One region of the Streptomyces sp. NPDC016677 genome, then DNA from elsewhere that is predicted to be linked to it. Evidence: predicted binding sites of a transcription regulator. Region 1 holds the regulator's gene; each other region holds the start of a gene.

What was found. The regulator HrcA, encoded in region 1, represses chaperone genes, less so after heat shock. The targets are predictions, from matches to a motif close to TTNGCACTCNGNNNNNCNGAGTGCNAA.
Region 2: groL (chaperonin GroEL) is a predicted target of HrcA. The motif match lies at 2,195-2,221, and genes of this name have one in related genera.
Region 3: groES (co-chaperone GroES) is a predicted target of HrcA. The motif match lies at 4,986-5,012, and genes of this name have one in related genera.

Annotation. Positions count from the first base shown of each region.
Region 1 is NZ_JBVHEO010000001.1:522,792-530,484, reverse strand. It holds gene ACZ3IG_RS02310 (S41 family peptidase) at 1-2,090, opposite strand, end outside; gene ACZ3IG_RS02305 (hypothetical protein) at 2,136-2,663, opposite strand; gene ACZ3IG_RS02300 (16S rRNA (uracil(1498)-N(3))-methyltransferase) at 2,735-3,478, opposite strand; gene ACZ3IG_RS02295 (nitronate monooxygenase) at 3,475-4,560, opposite strand; gene dnaJ (molecular chaperone DnaJ) at 4,731-5,867, opposite strand; gene hrcA (heat-inducible transcriptional repressor HrcA) at 5,868-6,884, opposite strand; gene ACZ3IG_RS02280 (MBL fold metallo-hydrolase) at 7,046-7,693, shown strand, end outside.
Region 2 is NZ_JBVHEO010000006.1:395,248-402,940, reverse strand. It holds gene thrC (threonine synthase) at 1-1,080, shown strand, start outside; gene ACZ3IG_RS20185 (ubiquitin-like small modifier protein 1) at 1,118-1,393, shown strand; gene ACZ3IG_RS20180 (cold-shock protein) at 1,809-2,012, shown strand; gene groL (chaperonin GroEL) at 2,349-3,974, shown strand; gene ACZ3IG_RS20170 (NADH:flavin oxidoreductase) at 4,209-5,327, shown strand; gene ACZ3IG_RS20165 (carboxylesterase/lipase family protein) at 5,406-6,935, shown strand; gene ACZ3IG_RS20160 (hypothetical protein) at 6,945-7,511, opposite strand.
Region 3 is NZ_JBVHEO010000003.1:58,948-66,640, forward strand. It holds gene ACZ3IG_RS10050 (cell wall-binding repeat-containing protein) at 1-1,876, shown strand, start outside; gene ACZ3IG_RS10055 (THUMP-like domain-containing protein) at 1,854-3,098, opposite strand; gene ACZ3IG_RS10060 (polysaccharide deacetylase family protein) at 3,188-4,105, shown strand; gene ACZ3IG_RS10065 (polysaccharide deacetylase family protein) at 4,194-4,907, shown strand; gene groES (co-chaperone GroES) at 5,159-5,467, shown strand; gene groL (chaperonin GroEL) at 5,599-7,224, shown strand; gene ACZ3IG_RS10080 (ATP-binding protein) at 7,597-7,693, opposite strand, start outside.

The sequences.
Region 1 (7,693 bases):
TCGGGCCGCCAGAAGTGGTCCCGCATGACGCGGCCGGTCTCCTCGTACATCTGCCGCCACTCGGCCGCCGGGTCGACGGTGGCCAGGACGCGGGAGAGGTCGACGGTGATGTTGGTGTCGCTGTCGTCGTCGTTCGAGGCGCGGCGGTCGCTGGGGACGACCTTGAGGCGGCCGTCGGTCCACAGCAGGACGCGTTTGCCGTCGCCGCTGACGGTGAAGCGGTCGGCGTCCGAAGCCAGGTGCTCGACGCGCTGCTGGGCGAGGTCGTAGCGCTCCAGCTCGGTCCCCGGGTCGGGGTCCTCGGGGGTGGCCCGGGACGCGCCGAGGACGCCGGTGACCGGGTGGCGCAGCCACAGCACGCCGTCCTTGGCGGCGCGCAGGCCGGAGTAGCGGGCGGCCTCGACGGGGAAGGGCACGATCCGGTCGGCGAGCCCTTCGAGGTCGACGCGGGTGGTGGGGGCGCCCTCGCTGTCGGGGGTGCCCTCCTTGTCGGAGGTCTCGAAGGGGCGGCCGTGGCGCTGCGGGCCGAACGGCGACGGCGTGGTCGCGGCCAGCGTGATCAGGTGCGGGCGGGTGCCCTCGACGAAGCCCAGGTCGAAGACGTGCTCGTCGTAGACCGGGTCGAAGGAGCGGGTGGACAGGAACGCCAGGTGTTTGCCGTCGAGGGTGAAGGCGGGGGCGTAGTCCTGGAAGCGCAGCGGGGTCGCCTCGGTGACCGTGAGGTCGGTGGTGTGGGCGAGCTTGAGCTGGGACAGGGGCCGGGGCCCGGGGTGGGACCAGGCCAGCCAGGCGGAGTCGGGCGAGAAGACCAGGCCCCGGGCGTCGCCGTCCTCGCTGCGGTCCACCTCGCGGACCTCGCCGGTGGCCCGCTCGACGAGCAGGACCCGGCCGTCGTGCGAGGCGACGGCGGCCTTGCTGCCGTCGGGGGCCATCGCGAGGCCGAGGACGCGGCCCAGCTGTCCGGCGGCGAGGCGGCGCGGGGTGGCGCCGGGGAGCAGGCCGGTGGCGGGCGCGAACTCCAGGGCGTCCTCGCCCTCGGCGTCGGTCACCCACACCGCCCACTGCTCGCCGTCGGCGCGGAAGGCGCGCGGCAGCCGGGCCCGGACGCCGGGGGTGGCGGCCAGCGCGCGGGCCGGGCCGGAGCGGTGGGTGACCCAGTGCACGCCGCCGCGCACGGCGACGGCACTGCCGCGTCCGGTGTGGTCGGGGGAGGCGGAGCCGAACCAGCGGGCGGCGTTGACCGGGTAGGGCTGGAGGTCGACGCGGGGCCCGCCGAGCCGGATGCCGAGGCGGCGGGGTTCGGCGCCGTCCAGATCGTCCAGCGTCCACAGCTCACCGGCGCTGGAGTAGACGACCCGGGTGCCGTCGGTGGCCGCGTGCCGGGCGTAGAAGCCTCCGAGGGGGGTGTGGCGGCGCAGGTCGGTGCCGTCGGCGAGGGAGGAGTACACCGCGCCGGTGCCCTCGTGGTCGGAGAGGAACGCGAGCCGGTCCCCGACCCAGAAGGGGTACTCGATGTTGCCGTCGAGGTCCTGGTGCAGCCGTACGAACTCCCCGTCGTCCTCGGTGTCGATCCACAGCTTGCCGGCCGTACCGCCCCGGTACCGCTTCCACCAGGCGGCCTCGCGGCCCATCGGCGCGGAGAGCAGCACGGTGCGCGGGCCGAACGCGACGTCGCCGACGGGGCCGTAGGGCAGGGTTTCGGCGGGGCCGCCGTCCAGCGGGACCGCGCGGGCCCAGGTGCGGCGCAGGCTGGCCTGGCCGTAGGTGCTGATGGCCAGCACCCGGCCGTCAGGCAGCCAGCCGCGGACCTGGGTCTTGAGGCTGCCCCAGTACGTCAGCCGCCGGGACGGGCCGCCCTCGGCCGGCGCGACGTGCACCTCGGGGGCGCCGTCCCGGGTGGAGGTCCAGGCCACCGTGGTGCCGTCGGGCGAGATGCGCGGCTGGGTGACGGGGGTGTTGTCGGCGCTGACCCGCCAGGCGCGTCCCCCGTCGAGGGGCGCGAGCCACACGTCGTCCTCGGCGGTGAACGCGGTCAACTCACCGTGTGGATGCGGGAACCGGAGGTAGGCAGCAGCTGCGGACTGAGTCACCCCCTCACCCTAAGCAGCGGCGGCGGCGCGGGACAGGGGTTTGGATCACTTGCCCTCGGGCCAGCACTGGGGGCGGGTCTGGCAGTAGACGGTCTTGGTGACGGTCACGGTGACGGTGGGCCCCGGTCCGTTCCGCGTCGGGTCGCTGTTCACCGGCGGGGTGGGGGTGGCGTCGCAGTCGCCCAGCCCGCTGACCCGGAAGCGCTCCTTGCCGTCGACCTTGGCGGTGAGTTCGCCGCGCACGCAGGCGCCCTCGACGACGCGGGTGACGTGGCCGTCGACGGTGATGTCCTTGCCGTCGTCGGTCTGCCCCTCGCAGTCGATCTCCGCCACGGTCCGCTCTCCCGCGGAAGGGCTCGCACCGCCGTCGTAGGACGCGTTGCAGGTGATCCACCGCACGCCCGTGTCCCGCCGCTCCAGTTCGCGGGTGACCGTCTCGTCGGTGGTGTACGCCACCGACGCGGAACTCACGCCGGCGGGATCGCAGGCCACCACGGAGCCGACGACCACGACGGCCAGTACGGCGGCCGGTACCCCGCGCCGCCCGAGCCGAAGACGCCTCAAAACCCCCATGCGGGCAGACTGCCACCGACGGGGGCGGGACGGTAGGGCGCATACGGCCACTCCGCACCACCCCGGCGCGGTCAGCCCCAGCGACCCGTGCGCCCCAGGAGCAGGGCGGCGGCGGCGGTTCCCGCGGTCGAGGTGCGCAGGACGGTGGGGCCGAGCACGTACGGCCGGGCGCCCGCCTCCTGGAAGAGCGCCAACTCCTCGGGGGAGACGCCGCCTTCGGGGCCGACGACGAGCACGATGTCGCCTTCGGCGGGCAGTCCGGCGCCGGCCAGCGGGATCTCGCCGCTCTCGTGGAGTACGGCGGCGAAGTCGGCGTCGGCCAGAAGTGACGCGACGCGCTTGGTCGTCGCCGCGTCCGCGACCTCGGGGAAGCGGACCCGGCGGGACTGCTTGCCGGCCTCCCGGGCGGTGGCCCGCCACTTGGCGAGCGCCTTGAGGCCCCGGTCGCCCTTCCACTGTGTGACGCACCGGGACGCCGCCCAGGGCACGATCGCGTCGACGCCGACCTCGGTCATCGTCTCGACGGCCAGCTCCCCCCGGTCGCCCTTGGGGAGGGCCTGCACGACGGTGATACGGGGCCGGGGCGCGGGCTCCTCGACCACGGCGTGCAGCCCCGTGACGACCAGGCGGTCCTTGCCCTCGGCGGCTTTGACGACGCCCTCGGCCCAGTGGCCGCGCCCGTCGGTGAGGACGACGTCCTCGCCGGGCCGCAGCCGCTTCACGGAGACGGCGTGCCGTCCCTCGGGGCCGTCGAGGACGTACTCCCCGCCGGACAGGCCGTCGAGGGAGTCGGCCACGAACACCGGTGCCGTCATCGGTCCGCGCCTCCGGTGGTGTAGTGCGACAACGCCGCCCCGGCGGCGGTGAGTTCGGACACGAGCACCTCCATGAGCTGCCCGGCGGGCAGGTCGCGGGCCATCCGGTGGCCCTGTCCCGCCCACAGGGCCAGGCCCTGCGGGTCGCCCGCCCGCCCGGCCGCCTTGCGCACCGGCGCGGTGAGGTGGTGGACGTCCGGGTAGGCGGCGGGGGCGTAGGGGCCGTGCTCGCGCAGGAAGCGGTTGACCAGGGCGCGGGCGGGGCGTCCGGAGAAGGCGCGGGTCAGCTGGGTGCGGACGAACAGGGGGTTGGTCAGCGCGGCCTTGTGCAGGGCGTGCGCGCCGGACTCTGCGGTGGCGAGGAAGGCGGTGCCGAGCTGGGCCGCGCTCGCGCCGGCCGCGAGGACGGCGGCGATCTGGCCCCCGCGCATCAGGCCGCCGGCGGCTATGACCGGCAGGTTCACCGCCTCGCGCACCTGGGCGACCAGCGACAGCACCCCGATGCCGGAACCGTCCGTCTCCGGGGCGTCCCGGTGGGTGCCCTGGTGGCCGCCGGCCTCGACGCCCTGTGCGATCACCGCGTCGGCGCCGGCCTCCTCGACGGCCCGGGCCTCGTCGGCGGTGGTGGCGGTGACCACGGCGAAGGTGCCGACGCGGTGCAGGGCGTCGATCACCTCGCGGCCGGGGACGCCGAAGTGGAACGACACCACCGGCACGGGGTTGTCGAGCAGTACGGCCAGCTTGGTCTCGTAGCCGTCGTCCCGGCCGCTGTCCGGGTCGCCGAGTTCCGTCTCGTACCAGGCGGCCTCGCCGGCCAGCTGGTGGGCGTAGACGCCGATGGCCGCGGGGTCGGCCGTCTCCGGCTGCGGCAGGAAGAGGTTCACGCCGAACGGGCGGCCCGTCAGGCTCCGCAGCTGCTTGATCTCCTGGTACATCCCGTCGGGCGTCTTGTACCCGGCGGCCAGGAAGCCGAGTCCGCCCGCCTCGCAGACGGCGGCGGCCAGCCGGGGCACGGAGACGCCGCCCGCCATGGGAGCCTGCACGATCGGGTACGGGAAGAGATCGGTCAGCGCGGAGGACATGACCGCATGGTGCCACGTCCTCCGGACAAGTCCGAATCCGGGCTTCCGCCGCCGGAACGGGGCGCCCGGCCGGTGTCCCGCGCGGGTCCGTACGGCTCGGGACCGGTGCCCGCGCGGGTACCGAACCGGTGCCCGTACGGCACGCGCCCCGGGCCCGCGCCGGACCCGGCTCAGCGGCCGTTGAAGGCGTCCTTCAGCCGGGAGAACAGGCCCTGCTGACCCGGCTGGAACTGCCCCTGGGGCCGCTCCTCGCCGCGCAGCTTGGCCAGTTCGCGCAGCAGGCGCTCCTGGTCGGGGTCGAGCTTGGTCGGGGTCTGGACCTCGACGTGCACGATGAGGTCGCCCCGGCCGCCGCCGCGCAGGTGGGTCACGCCGCGGCCGTGCAGCGGGATCGACTGGCCGGACTGCGTGCCCGGGCGGATGTCGACCTCTTCCAGGCCGTCCAGCGTCTCCAGCGGCACCTTGGTGCCGAGGGCCGCCGCCGTCATCGGCAGGGTGACCGTGCAGTGCAGGTCGTCGCCCCGGCGCTGGAACTGCGAGTGCGGCAGCTCGTGGATCTCGACGTACAGGTCGCCGGCCGGGCCGCCGCCGGGGCCGACCTCGCCCTCGCCCGCGAGCTGGATCCGGGTGCCGTTGTCGACACCGGCCGGAATCTTCACCGTCAGCGTGCGGCGGGAGCGGATGCGGCCGTCGCCCGCGCACTCGGGGCACGGGGTCGGCACGACCGTGCCGAAGCCCTGGCACTGGGGGCAGGGCCGCGAGGTCATGACCTGGCCCAGGAAGGACCGGGTGACCTGCGAGACCTCACCGCGTCCGCGGCACATGTCACAGGTCTGCGCCGAGGTGCCGGGGGCCGCGCCCTCGCCGTTGCAGGTGTTGCAGACGACGGCCGTGTCGACCTGGATGTCCTTGGTCGTACCGAAGGCGGCCTCGTCCAGCTCCACCTCGATACGGATCATCGCGTCCTGGCCGCGGCGGGTGCGCGAACGGGGTCCCCGCTGCGACGCCGTACCGAAGAACGCGTCCATGATGTCCGAGAAATTCCCGAAGCCGCCCGCGCCGAAACCGCCGGCCGCGCCGCCGCCGCTCTGCGACAGGGGGTCGCCGCCGAGGTCGTAGACCTGCTTCTTCTGCGGGTCCGACAGCACCTCGTAGGCGGCGTTGATCTCCTTGAACCGCTCCTGGGTCTTCGGATCGGGATTGACGTCCGGGTGCAGCTCGCGGGCGAGCCTCCGGAACGCCTTCTTGATCTCGTCCTGGGACGCGTCGCGGCGTACGCCGAGTACGGCGTAGTAGTCCGTGGCCACTTATGACTCCGCCAGGATCTGTCCGACGTACCGTGCCACTGCGCGTACCGCTCCCATCGTTCCCGGGTAGTCCATGCGGGTCGGTCCGACCACGCCGAGCTTGGCAACCGCCTCGCCGCCCGAACCGTAGCCCACCGACACGACGGACGTGGAGTTGAGTCCTTCATGGGCGTTCTCATGACCGATCCGTACGGTCACGCCCGGATCCTTCGCCTCGCCGAGCAGCTTGAGGAGCACGACCTGCTCCTCCAGCGCCTCCAGCACCGGCCGGATCGTGAGGGGGAAGTCATGGCCGAAGCGGGTGAGATTGGCGGTGCCGCCGATCATCAGCCGCTCCTCGTTCTCCTCGACCAGCGTCTCCAGCAGGGTGGAGAGCACGGTGGCGACCGTACCGCGCTCCTCCGCCTCGAAGGCGTCGGGGAGGTCCTCGACCAGCGTCGGCACGTCCGTGAACCGGCGCCCCGCGACCCGGCTGTTGAGCCGCGCCCGCAGATCCGCCACCGAGGTCTCGCCGAACGGCGACGGGCAGTCCACCATGCGCTGCTCGACCCGTCCGGTGTCCGTGATCAGCACCAGCATCAGGCGCGCGGGCGCCAGCGAGAGCAGCTCCACGTGCCGCACGGTCGAGCGGGTCAGCGACGGGTACTGCACCACGGCGACCTGCCGGGTCAGCTGCGCCAGCAGCCGCACCGTACGGGCCACCACGTCGTCGAGGTCGACGGCGCCCTCCAGGAAGTTCTGGATCGCGCGCCGCTCGGGGGCCGTCATCGGCTTGACCCCGGCGAGCTTGTCGACGAAGAGCCGGTAGCCCTTGTCGGTGGGGATGCGCCCGGCGCTGGTGTGCGGCTGGGCGATGAACCCCTCCTCCTCCAGCGCCGCCATGTCGTTGCGCACAGTCGCCGGGGAGACGCCGAGGCTGTGCCGCTCGGTGAGGGCCTTGGAGCCGACGGGCTCCTCGGTGCCGACGTAGTCCTGGACGATGGCGCGCAGCACTTGCAGCCTTCGTTCACTGAGCATCGCGCACACCTCCCGGTCACGTCCGGCTACTTCTGCCCTGGCACTCACCGCGTGCGAGTGCCAGACTTCCCCGGCCCAGTGTACGGCCGTGGGGTACACCCCCGGCAAGGGCCGCCCCGTGCTGCCGTCCCCGGCGGGCTCGCACCGCTAGCGTCGCCGCCATGACGGTGACTTGGGAAGAGCTGGGCTGGGAGAGGTTGGCGGCCGGGGTGGGGCGGCGCCGGCTGCCGGTGTGGGACTGCACGGCGGGGCTCGTGGTCGGCGGCGACGCGGCACTGGTGGTCGACGCGGGGTCGAGCCTCGGCGAGGGCGCGCGGCTGTGCACCGAGGCGCTGCGGCTGGCCGGCCGGCGTGTGACGCATCTCGCGCTGACCCACGCCCACTTCGACCACGTCTTCGGGGCGGCGGCGTTCGCGGGGGCGGAGGTGTACGGCGCGGCGGGGGTGGACGCGGCCCTCGGCGCGGGGCGGGCGGCGCTGCGGGCGGACGCGCTGGCCAACGGGCTGGACCGACGCCGCGCGGCGGAGGCGGTGGACGCGCTGGTGTCCGTCCGGCACGAGGTGGACGGCGAGCGGACCCTCGACCTGGGCGGCGGCCGGCGGGTGCTGCTGGCCGCCGTGGGCCCGGGGCACACCGCCCATGACCTGGCGGTCGTGGTGCCGGGCAGTCCGGCGGTCGTCTTCTGCGGGGACCTGGTGGAGGAGTCGGGGCAGCCGCAGGCGGGGCCCGACGCGCTTCCCGGGCAGTGGCCGGCCTCGCTGGACCGGCTGCTCGGCCTGGGCGGTGAGGACGCGCTGTACGTGCCCGGT
Region 2 (7,693 bases), on a different contig from region 1:
ACCAACATCTGGCGGTACGCGCCCCTCCTGCCCGTCCCCGCCGACGTCGCCGACAAGCCCAACATCAACCCGGGCTGGACCAAGCTCGTCAAGGCCGACCGCCTCGCCGCCGAGCTGGGCGTCACCGGCGGCCTGTACGTCAAGGACGACTCCGGCAACCCGACGCACTCCTTCAAGGACCGCGTCGTCGCCCAGGCCCTGGAAGCGGCCCGCGCCTTCGGCTTCACCACCCTGTCCTGCTCCTCCACCGGCAACCTGGCCGGTGCCGTCGGCGCCGCCGCCGCCCGTGCCGGCCTGCGCTCCTGCGTGTTCATCCCGCACGACCTGGAGCAGGGCAAGGTCGTCATGGCCGCGATCTACGGCGGCGAACTCGTCGGCATCGAGGGCAACTACGACGACGTCAACCGCTTCTGTTCCGAGCTGATCGGCGACCCGGCCGGCGAGGGCTGGGGCTTCGTCAACGTCAACCTGCGCCCGTACTACGCCGAGGGCTCCAAGACCCTGGCGTACGAGATCTGCGAACAGCTCGGCTGGCGGCTGCCCGACCAGCTCGTCGTGCCCATCGCCTCCGGCTCCCAGCTCACGAAGATCGACAAGGGGCTGAAGGAGCTGATCCAGCTCGGCCTGGTCGAGGACAAGCCGTACAAGATCTTCGGCGCCCAGGCCGAGGGCTGCTCCCCGGTCTCCACCGCCTTCAAGGCCGGCCACGACGTCGTCCGCCCGCAGAAGCCGGACACCATCGCCAAGTCCCTCGCCATCGGCAACCCGGCCGACGGCCCCTACGTCCTCGACATCGCGCGCCGCACCGGCGGCGCGGTGGAGGACGTGAACGACGAGCAGGTCGTCGACGCGATCAAGCTGCTGGCGCGGACCGAGGGGATCTTCGCGGAGACCGCCGGCGGTGTCACGGTGGGAGTGACGAAGAAGCTCATCGAGGCGGGGGTGCTGGACCCGGCGCTGACCACCGTCGTGCTCAACACCGGCGACGGTCTGAAGACGCTGGACGCGGTCGCGGGGACCGGGCTCACGGCGACGATCCGGCCGAACCTCGCGTCGTTCCGCGAGGCGGGGCTGGCGTGACGCGTCCCTACGTAGATTCCCTGACCGGAGGTTTCAAGTGAGTGTCTCTGTCCGCATCCCGACCATCCTGCGTACCTACACCGGCGGGCAGGCCGAAGTGACCGCCGAAGGGGCCACCCTCGGCGAGGTCATCGCCGATCTGGAGAAGAACCACACCGGCATCTCCGCCCGCGTCCTGGACGACCAGGGCAAGCTGCGCCGCTTCGTCAACGTGTACGTCAACGACGACGACGTCCGTTTCGAGCAGGGCCTGGAGACGGCCACCCCCGACGGGGCCGGCGTCTCGATCATTCCGGCCGTCGCGGGCGGCTGACGCGGTCACCCACCGTCCCCTGAATTGCCCCCTCCGCAATAGAAGCGGAGGGGGCAATTCCATGTGGTTGAGCACGGTAGAGTTGGGGAACGCGCCGATGATCGCGAAAGCGTGAACTCCGAATTTCCGCCGCACGCCCGACCAGATGTAGCCAAACTGTGGGCGTGTTTTGTGGCTTCTGTAACCTTTGCGTGGCCCGACTTGCCCCGGATTCTCACGATTTCTCGCCATATTCCGGACCGCTCCCGTCCAGATTTCTCGTCCAATTGACCTGTTGCAGAGGGCAGTTGGACAGATACATTCGGCCGCGGTCGACGCGTTCCGGCGCACGCCTCCGAGCCTTTTGGGGGGCGAGGTCTGACCCGGATCCGCGAAGTGCGGGTCTGTGCAAGGGCCAGTAATAGGGGAGTTAGGCATGGCTCAGGGCACCGTCAAGTGGTTCAACGCGGAGAAGGGGTACGGCTTCATCGCGGTCGACGGTGGTGCGGATGTTTTCGTCCACTACAGCGCGATCCAGATGGACGGCTACCGCACCCTTGAAGAAGGCCAGCGGGTCGAGTTCGAGATCTCGCAGGGTCAGAAAGGCCCGCAGGCCGACATGGTCCGCGTCACTGCCTGATACGCGCGACCACCGCAGCGAAGGTCTTCTCCGGAGGGCCCGCGTCTCACCGAGGCGCGGGCCCTCCGGCATGTCCGGACCTTGTCCGGGGCATGTCCGGGCCGTGTTCGCGGGCGGCTGAGCGCGGCCCCCGATCCGGGGGAGGCGCTTGCACTCGCAGGGGCCGAGTGCTAATCATTGCGTTAGCACTCTGAAGGTGAGAGTGACAACGAAGGACCGGGTCGGTGAGGCCCGCGGGCCGCCGTGGGGAAGGAACCACGAGGCCGGCGAGCCGTCCGTCGCGGGCGCGGGCGCGGTCCGAAGGAATCACCCCCAGTCCTGGAGGGACCACTTCACATGGCCAAGATCATCGCGTTCGACGAGGAGGCGCGGCGCGGCCTCGAGCGCGGCATGAACCAGCTCGCGGACGCCGTCAAGGTGACGCTCGGCCCCAAGGGCCGCAACGTCGTCCTCGAGAAGAAGTGGGGCGCCCCCACGATCACCAACGATGGTGTCTCCATCGCCAAGGAGATCGAGCTCGAGGACCCGTACGAGAAGATCGGCGCCGAGCTGGTCAAGGAAGTCGCCAAGAAGACGGACGACGTCGCCGGTGACGGTACGACCACCGCGACCGTTCTCGCCCAGGCCCTGGTGCGCGAGGGTCTGCGCAACGTGGCGGCCGGCGCCAACCCGATGGCCCTGAAGCGCGGTATCGAGAAGGCCGTCGAGGCCGTCTCCGCCGCCCTGCTGGAGCAGGCGAAGGACGTCGAGACCAAGGAGCAGATCGCCTCCACGGCCTCCATCTCCGCCGCCGACACCCAGATCGGCGAGCTGATCGCCGAGGCCATGGACAAGGTCGGCAAGGAAGGCGTCATCACCGTCGAGGAGTCCCAGACCTTCGGTCTGGAGCTGGAGCTCACCGAGGGTATGCGCTTCGACAAGGGCTACATCTCGGCGTACTTCGCCACCGACATGGAGCGTATGGAGGCCGTCCTCGACGACCCGTACATCCTGATCGCCAACTCCAAGATCTCCAACGTCAAGGACCTGCTCCCGCTCCTGGAGAAGGTCATGCAGTCGGGCAAGCCGCTGCTGATCATCGCCGAGGACGTCGAGGGCGAGGCCCTGTCGACGCTGGTCGTCAACAAGATCCGCGGCACCTTCAAGTCCGTCGCCGTCAAGGCCCCGGGCTTCGGCGACCGCCGCAAGGCCATGCTCGGCGACATCGCCATCCTCACGGGCGGCGAGGTCATCTCCGAGGAGGTCGGCCTCAAGCTGGAGAACGCGACCCTGGACCTCCTGGGCCGCGCCCGCAAGGTCGTCATCACCAAGGACGAGACCACCATCGTCGACGGCTCCGGCTCCGCCGACCAGGTCGCCGGCCGGGTCAACCAGATCCGCGCCGAGATCGAGAACAGCGACTCGGACTACGACCGCGAGAAGCTCCAGGAGCGCCTGGCCAAGCTCGCGGGCGGCGTCGCGGTCATCAAGGCCGGTGCCGCCACCGAGGTGGAGCTCAAGGAGCGCAAGCACCGCATCGAGGACGCCGTGCGCAACGCCAAGGCGGCCGTCGAGGAGGGCATCGTCGCCGGTGGTGGCGTGGCCCTGCTCCAGGCCTCCCAGGTCTTCGAGAAGCTGGAGCTGGACGGCGACGAGGCGACCGGCGCCAACGCCGTGAAGCTCGCGCTGGAGGCCCCGCTGAAGCAGATCGCCGTCAACGGCGGTCTTGAGGGCGGCGTCGTCGTGGAGAAGGTCCGCAACCTCACCGTCGGCCACGGCCTGAACGCCGCGACCGGTGAGTACGTCGACATGATCGCCGAGGGCATCATCGACCCGGCGAAGGTGACCCGTTCCGCCCTGCAGAACGCCGCCTCCATCGCCGCGCTGTTCCTCACCACCGAGGCCGTCATCGCCGACAAGCCGGAGAAGGCCGCCGCCGCCCCGGCCGGCGGCGGCATGCCGGGCGGTGACATGGACTTCTGATCGACCCGAGGGTTGATCGAGCGTCCTTCGTTCCGAGGGCGGCGCCTCCTGTTGTTCCGACAGGGGGTGCCGCCCTCGGGCGTTTTCCCGTGGCCCCGGCGGCCACTGTGAACAGGGTCACGGACAGGGCACGGCAGGAATGCCGTGAGCGGAGAGACGGGTTGTGCGTAGGGCCGCGTGTTGCATGCGTGTGCACATACCGTCCGGTTCCCCCCTCACGCCAAGGAGCCCCCCGTGACCGACGCCGCCTCCCGCGCCGCCGAGATCCTCTCCCGGCCCACCACGGTCAACGGCCTGACCGTGCCGAACCGCATCGCGATGGCGCCGATGACCCGGATGTTCTCGCCGGGCGGTGTCCCGGGCGAGGACGTGGTGTCGTACTACGCCCGCCGCGCCGCCGCCGGCGTCGGACTGATCGTCACGGAGGGGACGTACGTCGGTCATCCCTCCGCCGGGCAGAGCGACAGCGTGCCGCGGTTCCACGGGGAGGAGCAGCTGGCCGGGTGGGCGAAGGTCGCCGAGGCGGTGCGCGCGGCCGGCGGCACGATCGTGCCGCAGCTGTGGCACATCGGGATGGTGCGCAACGACGGGGAGCCGCCGTTCGCCGACGCCCCGGCCGTCGGACCGTCCGGGCTGCGGCTCGGGGCGGACGAGGCCACCGGCAAGGCGATGACGCAGCAGGACATCGACGACGTGGTCGCGGCGTTCGCGCAGGCCGCCGCCGACGCCGAGCGCATCGGGTTCCACGGGGTCGAGATCCACGGGGCCCACGGCTACCTCGTCGACCAGTTCCTGTGGGAGAGCACCAACCGCCGTACCGACGCCTACGGCGGCGACCCGGTGGCCCGTACGAAGTTCGCCGCGGAGATCGTGGCGGCGGTGCGGGAGCGGGTCTCCGCGCGGTTCCCCGTCATCTTCCGGTTCTCGCAGTGGAAGTCGGACAACTACGGCGCCCGGCTCGCCCGGACCCCCGAGGAGCTGGACGCGATCCTCGCGCCGCTCGCCGCCGCCGGTGTCGACGCCTTCCACGCGTCCACGCGGCGCTACTGGCTGCCGGAGTTCGACGGCTCCGACCTCAACCTCGCGGGCTGGACGAAGAAGCTGACCGGCAAGCCCGTCATCACCGTCGGCTCGGTGGGGCTCGACGGCGAGTTCGGCAAGGCGTTCACGGGCGAGGGCGCGGCGGTCAAGGGCCTCGACGAGCTGCTGGACCGGCTGGAGCGCGACGAGTTCGACCTGGTCGCCGTCGGCCGGGCGCTGCTCCAGGACCCGCGGTGGGCCGAGAAGGTGCTGTCCGGCCGTCTCGACGAGCTGGCCCCGTTCGACCCGGCGGCGCTGCGGACCCTGAGCTGAGGCGGTGCCCGGCGGGGCGTAGGGTCCGTGAGATCACCAACTGGCGTACGGCCGACGGTAACCAGTCAGGAGTGGTCGATGACGGACACGCGGGTCAGCAGGGGCGGCGGAGCCGTGGTGGGCACCACCGGTGGCGCGGTGCGCGGACGCCGGGAGGACGGGCTCACCGTCTTCCGCGGCATCCCGTTCGCCGCGCCGCCGGTCGGAGAGGCACGGTTCGCCGCGCCGCGCCCGGCCGAGGCGTGGGACGGCGTCCGGGAGGCGTACGCCTTCGGTCCGCCGCCCCCGCAGGACCTGCTGGTCCCGGGCCAGGCGGCGGCCGGGCCGGGCGACGGTGACTGGCTGACGGTCAACGTCTGGACGCCCGACGCCGATCCGGCCGCCCGCCGCCCGGTGATGGTGTGGATCCACGGCGGCGCCTACAAGCTCGGGCACGGCGGCAGCCCCGGCTACGACGCCCGCCGGATAGCCGCCGACGGGGACCTGGTCGTCGTCACCTTCAACTACCGGGTGGGGATGGAGGGGTTCGCGTGGATCGACGGCGCGCCCGCCAACCGGGGGCTGCTCGACCAGGTCGCCGCGCTGGAGTGGGTCCGGGAGAACATCGAGGGGTTCGGCGGGGACCCGGGGCGGGTCACCGTCTTCGGGGAGTCCGCGGGCGCCGGTTCGATCGCCGCGCTGCTGGCCATGGACCGGGCGGACGGCCTGTTCCGGCGGGCGATCGCGCAGAGCGTGCCGGGCACGTTCTTCTCCGACGCACTGGCCCGGGACATCGGCGCCGCCCTCGCCGCCGAGGCGGGGCTGCGCCCGGCCGTCGCCGACCTCGCGACCGTGGACCCCGACCGGCTGGTCAGGGCGGGACAGACACTGGCCGCGAAGATGCCCGGGTACACCGGCCGCTGGGGGCAGGCCGCGCCGACGGTGACGCCGTACTCGCCCGTCGTGGACGGTGACGTACTGCCGGTCCTGCCCTGGCGGGCGCTGGTCGACGGGGCGTCGCGGGACGTCGATCTGGTCGTCGGGCACAACCGCGACGAGTTCCGGCTCTTCGTCGCCATGGCCGGACAGCTCGGCACGATCGGGGAGGAGCGGGCGGCGTCCGCGCTGCGGATGTACGCCCCCGGCGACGGCGGGGAGGCCGCGTACCGGGCCGCCTTCCCCGACGCGAGCGCCGGGGAGCTGTACGAGAAGGTGCAGACGGACTGGCTGTTCGCCGTGCCGACGATGCGGCTGGCCGAGGCCCACCTGGCGGGCGGCGGCCGGGCGCACGCCTACGAGCTGACCTGGCCGGCCCCGGGCGTCGGGGGGCTCGGCGCCTGCCACGCCCTGGACCTGCCGCTGCTCTTCGGAACCTTCGACGTGGACCTGGGCGCGCTGCTCTTCGCCGGGGCGGAGCCCGACGAGGTGGCGCTGGCGCTGTCCGCCCGGTTCCGGGCGTCCTGGACGGCGTTCGCCCGGACCGGCGACCCGGGCTGGCCGGCGTACGACACCGAGCGGCGGCTCGTGCAGGTCCTGGACGCCGAGCCCGCCGTGGTGCCCTGGCCGGAGGAGGCGACCCGGCTCCTGTGGGAGGGGCACGAGATCACCGCGCTGCCCCTGCACGTCTGACGGGGAGACTCACGGCATCGGTTCGATGTCCGTCCGTACCGGCGTCCCCCACATCCGCAGCACCTCGTAGTCCGTGAACTCGTGGACGAGGCGGTAGGCCCTGGCCGGGCGCGGCCCCCGCCGCTGGGCGGCGAGATACAGCTCGGCCTCGCGGCGGTCGCGGCGTGGGGTGCCGCACAGCTGCCACGCCTGGCCGTTCCACGCCTCCGGGAGCCAGCGCTGCTGGGCCTGGGGGCGGTCGTCGCGCAGGCCGTAGCGGGACGGGACCGGCTCGGCGGGACGGGGGCGGGCGGGGCCGCCGCCCCCGTACCCGGCGCGGCGGGCCGAGCGGCGCCGGGTCTCGCACAGCAGGCACAGGTCGGGGGCGGCCTCGTCCACCGGCCCGCTCGGATGCTCGGGGCAGCGGGTGCTGGGGGCCGTCGTCGACGCGCTCTCCTCCAGCAGGTCCAGGGCGCGGCGCAGATCGCCCCGCATCTCGTGCAGCTTGGCGTCGGGGGTGTCGGTGGTCAGGGCCTCGCCGTGCTCACCGAGCAGGCGCAGGGCACGGCCGAGGGCGGTGAGCTGGGCGTGGTTCATGGCTCCGGTCCGGAGGTGGTCGGGGTCGGGTTCGGCGGGGGTCCGCGGGGCGGGCGCCCCGGCCATGGTAGGCGGCGGGCAGGTCCGCCTGAACGGGCAGGCGCACTTACCCCGCAGGTCCTTCCCGGCCGGGTGCGGCGTCCAGTAGTCAAGGTGCGGGCCGTGCCGAGGCGCACGCCACC
Region 3 (7,693 bases), on a different contig from region 1:
CGCCCAGATCCCCGGCGTCGGCGGCACCGACGCCGCCTGGGCGCCGGACGGCAGCCGGCTGATCACCTCCGCCGGCCAGATCACCAGCTACCGGCCGAGCGGCTCCACGCCCATCACCCTGCCCTGGGCGGAGGGCGTCCGCTCCAGCGCCGCCTACGAGGATCTGGCCTACTGGTGGGGCGGGCGCTACGTCGTCTTCTCCACCGGCGGCCAGCTCGTCTACGGCCCGTCCGACGGCTCGTGGGCGCCCGTCCCGCTGCTGACGGACGCCCAGGAGCCGTCCACCGTCTGCGACACCGACCCGGCGGTGAACCCGTCCGGCCAGGTCGCCTTCACTCGCAGCACCGGCTACGGCTGCTACGACAACGCCGGCGTGTACGTCTTCGACGGCGACGCCGGCACGATCAAGCGCGTCCTGACCGACGCCGCGCAGCCCGCCTGGTCGCCGGACGGCACCCGGCTCGCCTTCGTCCGCGCGGACGCCGACGGCAACCCGCAGGTCTTCACGGCGAACGCCGACGGCAGCGCGGTCACGCAGCTCACCAGCGGCCCGCGCTGGTACGCCAACCCGTCCTGGTCGCCCACCGGCGAGCGGATCGTCTTCGACGCCCACACCACCGGGAACAGCGCCGACGTGCACACCGTCGAGTACGCCGACCTCGCCACCGGCGAGCTGACCGCCGTCACCGACGCCACCCAGAGCGCGTACGTCGACAGCCCGAGCTGGCAGCCGCTGCGTCAGAACAGCACCGCCCGGGTCTGGGGCGCCGACGCCTACGCCACCGGCATCGCCTCCTCCCGCTGGACCTTCGACGACATCGGCGGCGACGTGCCGGGGCTGCTGGACGCCAAGGCGGCCGTCCTGGTCCAGCAGGACAGCCCGGAGTACGCGCTGACCGCCGCCACCCTGGCCGGCAAGAAGCAGGCGCCGGTCCTGATGACCCCGAAGACGGGGCTGTCGACGGCGGTGAAGAACGAGCTGAAGCGGACGCTGAAGCCCGGCGCCGACGTGTGGATGATCGGCGGCACCTCGGTACTGAGTTCCTCGGCCGCCGCCCAGCTGCGCACCCTCGGCTACGTCCCCAAGCGGATCTCCGCCGCGGACCGGTACGCCACCTCCGTCTCGGTGGCCAAGGTGGTCACCACCGCCCCGAAGTACGTCTTCCTCGCCGACGGCACCGACTACCAGGGCGCCCTCGCCGCAGCGGCCGCGGCAGGCGCCGACGGCACCGGCAGCGCCGGCGGCCTGGTGCTGACCAGTGGCAACAAGCTCAGCACCGGGGTGCGGTCCTACCTCAACAGCCTGAACCCCGACAAGACCATGATCATCACGGTCGGGTCGGCGGCGAAGTACGCGCTGACCCACTCCACCTTCTCCAAGTGGCCGTCGACGTACTCGTACTATCCGATCACGGGCTCCACCGACGCCGCGCTGTCGGTGGCCGTCGCCAAGTTCTGGTGGACCGCGCCCAGCCAGGTCGGCCTCGCCTACGCGGGCAACTGGCGCGACGGTGTCTCGGCGGGCTCGGCCATGAACGTCTTCGGCCCGCTGCTGTGGACCTCCCGCCCCGCGCTGTCCGCCGAGACCAAGAGCTACCTGCTGCGCCAGTCGGCCGGCACCCAGGGGGCGATCGCCTTCGGTGACACCGCCGCGGTGACGGTGACCGCGCTGAACTCGGCGGGCTCGTCGATCAGCGCGAGCGGCACGCAGTTCACGTACCACCCGTACTACGACGGCAAGGTCCCGGCGAGCCCCGCGGCGACCGCCCGGTCGGCGATGCGGACCAACGACGGGCAGGAGATCACGGTCGCCCGCTCCGGCCCCGTCGGCTCCGACCCGCACCTGGACTCCCTCAGGACGGTCCACCGCCAGTGACCGGACCGCCGGTGACGGGGCCGTCGGAGAGCGGACCCCCGGCAGCCGGACGCGCGGGGGCGCCGACGAGCATGAACGGCGCCCCCGCCACCCGGGTCAGGAACACGGTCGCCGCGTGCGGCCCCTGCGGCTTGACCTTCCTCCGCAGCTCCTCCGGCTCGACCGCCGACCCCCGCTTCTTCACGGTCAGCGTCCCGACGCCGCGCTCCCGCAGCAGCGCCCTCAGCTTCTTGACGTTGAAGGGCAGCAGGTCGGTGATCTCGTACGCCGTGGCGTACGGCGTCGGCAGCAGCGCGTCCGCGGTGACGTACGCGATCGTCGCGTCGAGCAGCCCGCCGCCGACCTGGTCGGCCACCTCGGCGACCAGATGGGCGCGGATGACGGCGCCGTCCGGCTCGTAGAGGTACCGGCCGGGGGTGCGGACGTCCGGGTCGGGCAGCCGGCGGGAGAGCAGGGTGCGCGGGCCCGGCAGCAGCGTCGCCCGCACCGCGCCCGGCTCGGTGCCGAACCACAGCACCGCCTCCTTGACGTCCCCGCCGTCGGAGATCCACTCGGCCTCGGCGCCCTCGGGCACCGCCTCGTGCGGGATGCCGGGCGCCACCTTCAGCGCGGCGGCCCGGGACGCCGTACGGGCCGCCCGCACGGCCCACGACAGGGGCGGCGAGTAGGCCTCGGGGTCGAAGATCCGGCCCCGGCCGCCTCGCCGGGCGGGGTCGACGAAGACCGCGTCGTACCCGCCGGTCTCCACCTCCGCGACATCCCCCTCCCACACCTCGATCAGCCCGTCGAGCCCCAGCGCCTCGGCGTTGGCGCGGGCCGCGGCGGCCGTCGCCGGGTCCCGGTCCACCGCCAGCACCCTGATCCCGGCGCGGGCCAGCGCGATCGCGTCCCCGCCGATCCCGCAGCACAGGTCGGCGACGGAGGTCACGCCCAGCTCGGTGAAGCGCCGGGCGCGGTACGCGGCGACACTCGCCCGCGTCGACTGCTCGACCCCGTTGGGCGTGAAGAACATCCGCCCGGCGTCCTCGGCCCCGAACTTCGCCACCGCCCGCTGCCGCAGCCGGGCCTGGCCCAGCGCCGCCGAGACGAGGCCGGCCGGGTGGGTGCGGCGCAGCCGGGTGGCGACGGCCAGCTCCTCGGCGGGATCGGTGTCGCGCACCTGGTCGAGCAGGTCGCGGCCGGCGGGGGTGTCGAGGGCGAGGAGGGCGTCGAGGTCGTTCACCGGGCCATTGTGGGCCAGGCGGTGGACCGTTCACCTCCGGTCGCGTGTCGGGCGGGCTGACGGTCCGGCGGCTGCGAGGATCCGGCACCATGCGAGCAGTAGTACAAAATGACAAAAATCGGGTACGTCGCAGAGGGAAGGCGCGCGTCCGTGGCGGTCTCGCCGTGCTCGCCCTCGCCATGCTCGTCCCGGGCTGTGCGCTGGGCTCCTCCGACGTGCGGCCCGCCGCCGGCCAGCCCCTCCAGGCGCCCCCGGCCCGCGCGCTGGACGCCTACGCAGGCAAGCTGCGCGCCGCGCACGCCGTGGCGAAGCGCTGGGGGCTGAAGCGGGCCCCGCTGCCCGCGCCCCCGCCCCCGGCCGAGAAACCGGAGATCCCCACCCGCGACGGCTTCGAGGTCGACGACCACACCGAACGCGGCCTCCCGCCGGTCTTCACCACGGTCCCGACCAAGGAGAAGATCGTCTTCCTCACCATCGACGACGGCGGCGAGAAGGACCGCCGCTTCCTGAAGATGATGAGCGACCTCAAGGTGCCGTACACCGCCTTCCTCAGCGACTACCTGGTGAAGGACGACTACGCCTACTTCAAGAAGATGCGGGCCCGCGGCGTCACCCTGAACAACCACACCCTCACCCACCCCTACCTGCCCGGCCTCTCCTACGCCGAGCAGCGGCGCGAGATCTGCGGCATGCAGGAGGTGATCCGCGAGCAGTACGGCAAGCGCCCCTCCGTCTTCCGCCCGCCCTTCGGCAACTACAACCAGGACACGCTGGTCGCAGCCAAGAGCTGCGGCATCACACACGTCCCGCTGTGGAACGAGGAGGTCTTCGCCGACCACTGGGACTACCGCGAGTGGGACCGCGAGATCCACCCCGGCGACATCGTCCTCACCCACTTCCGCGGCACCAAGGACTGGGACGGCACCATGCGCGACATGGTCCGCCGCTTCCTGGACAAGGTCACCGCCGAGGGATACGCGGTGGCCCGCCTGGAGGACTACCTGTGAGGCGCTCGGAGGACCACCCGCGAGCCGCTTGGAGGCCCGCCTGCGAGCCGCGCGGAGGACTATCTGTGAGGCGGCTGGAGGACCACCTGTGAGGCGGCGCCGGGCGGCCGCGGCGGGAGCCGCCCTGGCCGCCGCTCTCCTCACCGCCTGCGCCACGGCCGGCGCCCCCGCCCGTCCCGGGACGGGCCCCGGGACGGGCGGGGGTCCGGCGGGCGGCCTGCCGCCCGTCGTCGACCACGTCCCGACCCGCGACCGCGTCGTCTTCCTCACCTACGACGACGGCGCCGAACGCGACCCCGGCTTCCCCGCCCTGGTCCGCGACCGGCGGCTGCCGGTCACGCTGTTCCTCACCGACAAGGTCGCCGGACCGGCGTACGGCCACTTCGCGCGGCTGCGCGCGGTCGGCGCGAGCCTGCAGAACCACACCCTCGACCACCCCGCCCTGCGCGGCCTGCCCTACGCCGGTCAGCGCGCCGAGATCTGCGGCCAGCAGCGCAAGCTGAAGTCCCGCTTCGGCGTCCGCCCCCGGCTCTTCCGCCCGCCCTACGGCCGCTACGACACGGCGACCCTGCGGGCCGCCGCCGGCTGCGGCATCACGGCGGTCGTCCTGTGGCGGGCCGCCCCGGACGCGACCGGCGCGCTGGCCTTCACCCGCGGCGAGCCCCGCCTGCGCCCCGGCGACATCATCGCCGTCGACCCGGACCGCCCGAAGGGGGCATCCCTGACGGCGCGTACGGAGCGGGTGCTGCGGGAGATCGAGAGGGAGGGGCTGAGGGTGGGGCGCCTGGAGGACTACCTGTGACGTCCCGGTGACGCCCCTCGCCGGAACGTCACGGAAACCGGCGTCCACCAGCGAATCCCCGCCGACGCGCCGCGAGGATTGGCACTCCGCTTGACCGAGTGCTAACCACAGTCATAGTCTCAGGTCTGGCACTCCCCCCAGGAGAGTGCCAACAACGCGACGGGCAGGTCCGGCACCCGCGACGACGGATCGACCTGGTCGCCACCTCAGACAGTTAACCCCGTGAGATCTCCGAAGGGGGAGGTCGGATCGTGACGACCGCCAGCTCCAAGGTTGCCATCAAGCCGCTCGAGGACCGCATCGTGGTCCAGCCGCTCGACGCCGAGCAGACCACGGCCTCGGGCCTGGTCATTCCGGACACTGCCAAGGAGAAGCCCCAGGAGGGCGTCGTCCTGGCCGTGGGCCCGGGCCGCTTCGAGGACGGCAACCGTCTTCCGCTCGACGTCTCCGTCGGCGACGTCGTGCTCTACAGCAAGTACGGCGGCACCGAGGTGAAGTACAACGGCGAGGAGTACCTCGTCCTCTCGGCCCGCGACGTCCTCGCGATCGTCGAGAAGTAGTTCACCCGAAGCACTTCGCTTCGAAGCACATTGCTTTTCAGCTGCGCCCCTGGCCCCCGCCACCACCAAGAAGCCGGGCGCCCGGGGCGCAGCGTCGTTAACCCATATTCCGGAAGAGGGCTCACGCTCCCATGGCGAAGATCCTGAAGTTCGACGAGGACGCCCGTCGCGCCCTCGAGCGCGGCGTCAACAAGCTCGCTGACACGGTGAAGGTGACGATCGGCCCCAAGGGCCGCAATGTCGTCATCGACAAGAAGTTCGGTGCCCCCACCATCACCAACGACGGTGTCACGATCGCCCGTGAGGTCGAGATCGAGGACCCGTACGAGAACCTGGGCGCCCAGCTGGTGAAGGAGGTGGCGACCAAGACCAACGACATCGCGGGTGACGGCACCACCACCGCCACGGTCCTGGCCCAGGCGCTGGTCCGTGAGGGCCTGAAGAACGTCGCCGCCGGTGCCTCCCCGGCGCTGCTGAAGAAGGGCATCGACGCGGCCGTCAAGGCGGTCTCCGACGACCTTCTCGCCACCGCCCGCCCGATCGACGAGAAGTCCGACATCGCCGCCGTCGCCGCGCTGTCCGCGCAGGACAGCCAGGTCGGCGAGCTGATCGCCGAGGCGATGGACAAGGTCGGCAAGGACGGTGTCATCACCGTCGAGGAGTCCAACACCTTCGGTCTGGAGCTGGACTTCACCGAGGGCATGGCCTTCGACAAGGGCTACCTGTCGCCGTACTTCGTCACGGACCAGGAGCGCATGGAGGCCGTCCTGGAGGACGCCTACATCCTGATCAACCAGGGCAAGATCTCCTCCATCCAGGACCTGCTGCCGCTGCTGGAGAAGGTCATCCAGGCCAACTCCTCCAAGCCGCTGCTGATCATCGCCGAGGACGTCGAGGGCGAGGCCCTCTCCACCCTGGTCGTCAACAAGATCCGCGGTACCTTCAACGCGGTGGCCGTCAAGGCCCCCGGCTTCGGTGACCGCCGCAAGGCGATGCTCCAGGACATGGCCGTCCTCACCGGCGCCACGGTCATCTCCGAGGAGGTCGGCCTCAAGCTCGACCAGGTCGGTCTGGACGTGCTCGGCACCGCCCGCCGCATCACCGTCACCAAGGACGACACCACCATCGTCGACGGTGCCGGCGACAAGGCCGACGTCGAGGGCCGCGTCAACCAGATCAAGGCCGAGATCGAGGCCACGGACTCCGACTGGGACCGCGAGAAGCTCCAGGAGCGCCTCGCCAAGCTGGCCGGCGGCGTGTGCGTGATCAAGGTCGGCGCCGCCACCGAGGTGGAGCTGAAGGAGCGCAAGCACCGTCTGGAGGACGCCATCTCCGCGACCCGCGCCGCGGTCGAGGAGGGCATCGTCTCCGGTGGTGGCTCCGCCCTGGTCCACGCGTCCAAGGTCCTGGAGGGCAACCTCGACAAGACCGGCGACGAGGCCACCGGTGTCTCCGTGGTCGCCCGCGCCGTCGTCGAGCCGCTGCGCTGGATCGCGGAGAACGCCGGCCTGGAGGGCTACGTCATCGTCTCCAAGGTCAAGGAGCTGGAGAAGGGCAGCGGTTACAACGCCGCCTCCGGTGAGTACGGCGACCTGGTCAAGGCCGGCGTCATCGACCCGGTGAAGGTCACCCGCTCCGCCCTGGAGAACGCCGCCTCCATCGCCTCCCTCCTCCTGACGACCGAGACCCTGGTCGTCGAGAAGAAGGAAGAGGAAGAGCCGGCCGCCGCTGGTCACAGCCACGGCCACAGCCACTGAGGCTCCCCGCGCGCTGAACGCCGGTGCCCGGCATCCCCTTTCGAGGGGGTGCCGGGCACCGGCGCGTTGTCAGTGGGCTCGGGCATGCTGTGAGCACGGACGCAGGGGAGGGGGCGGCGCTGCGTACACCGGTCAGGGGCGACGTCATGTTCGATGCCTTGCGTGCCGATCCCGGGGTTCCGCGTCGCGCGGTGCTGAAGCGACTCCTCAGCGGCGCCCGCCGTACCGGCCGCCGCAGCCCCACCCCGGCCAGCCGAGGCCGGCTCCCCGGCAGGCGGACAGCCGACGGCCCACCACCCGGCAGGGCCTCGGCCGATACCTGGGCACGCTCACACCGACGCCCCCGGCCAGGGGCCAGACCCACGGGGAGCACTACCCGGACCTGTTGGCGGAGGTCCGCTCGCTGTGCGGCGAGGGGCACGGACCGGAGGCGTAGCGCCCGTCGGACACGGCCACGACCATCGCCCAC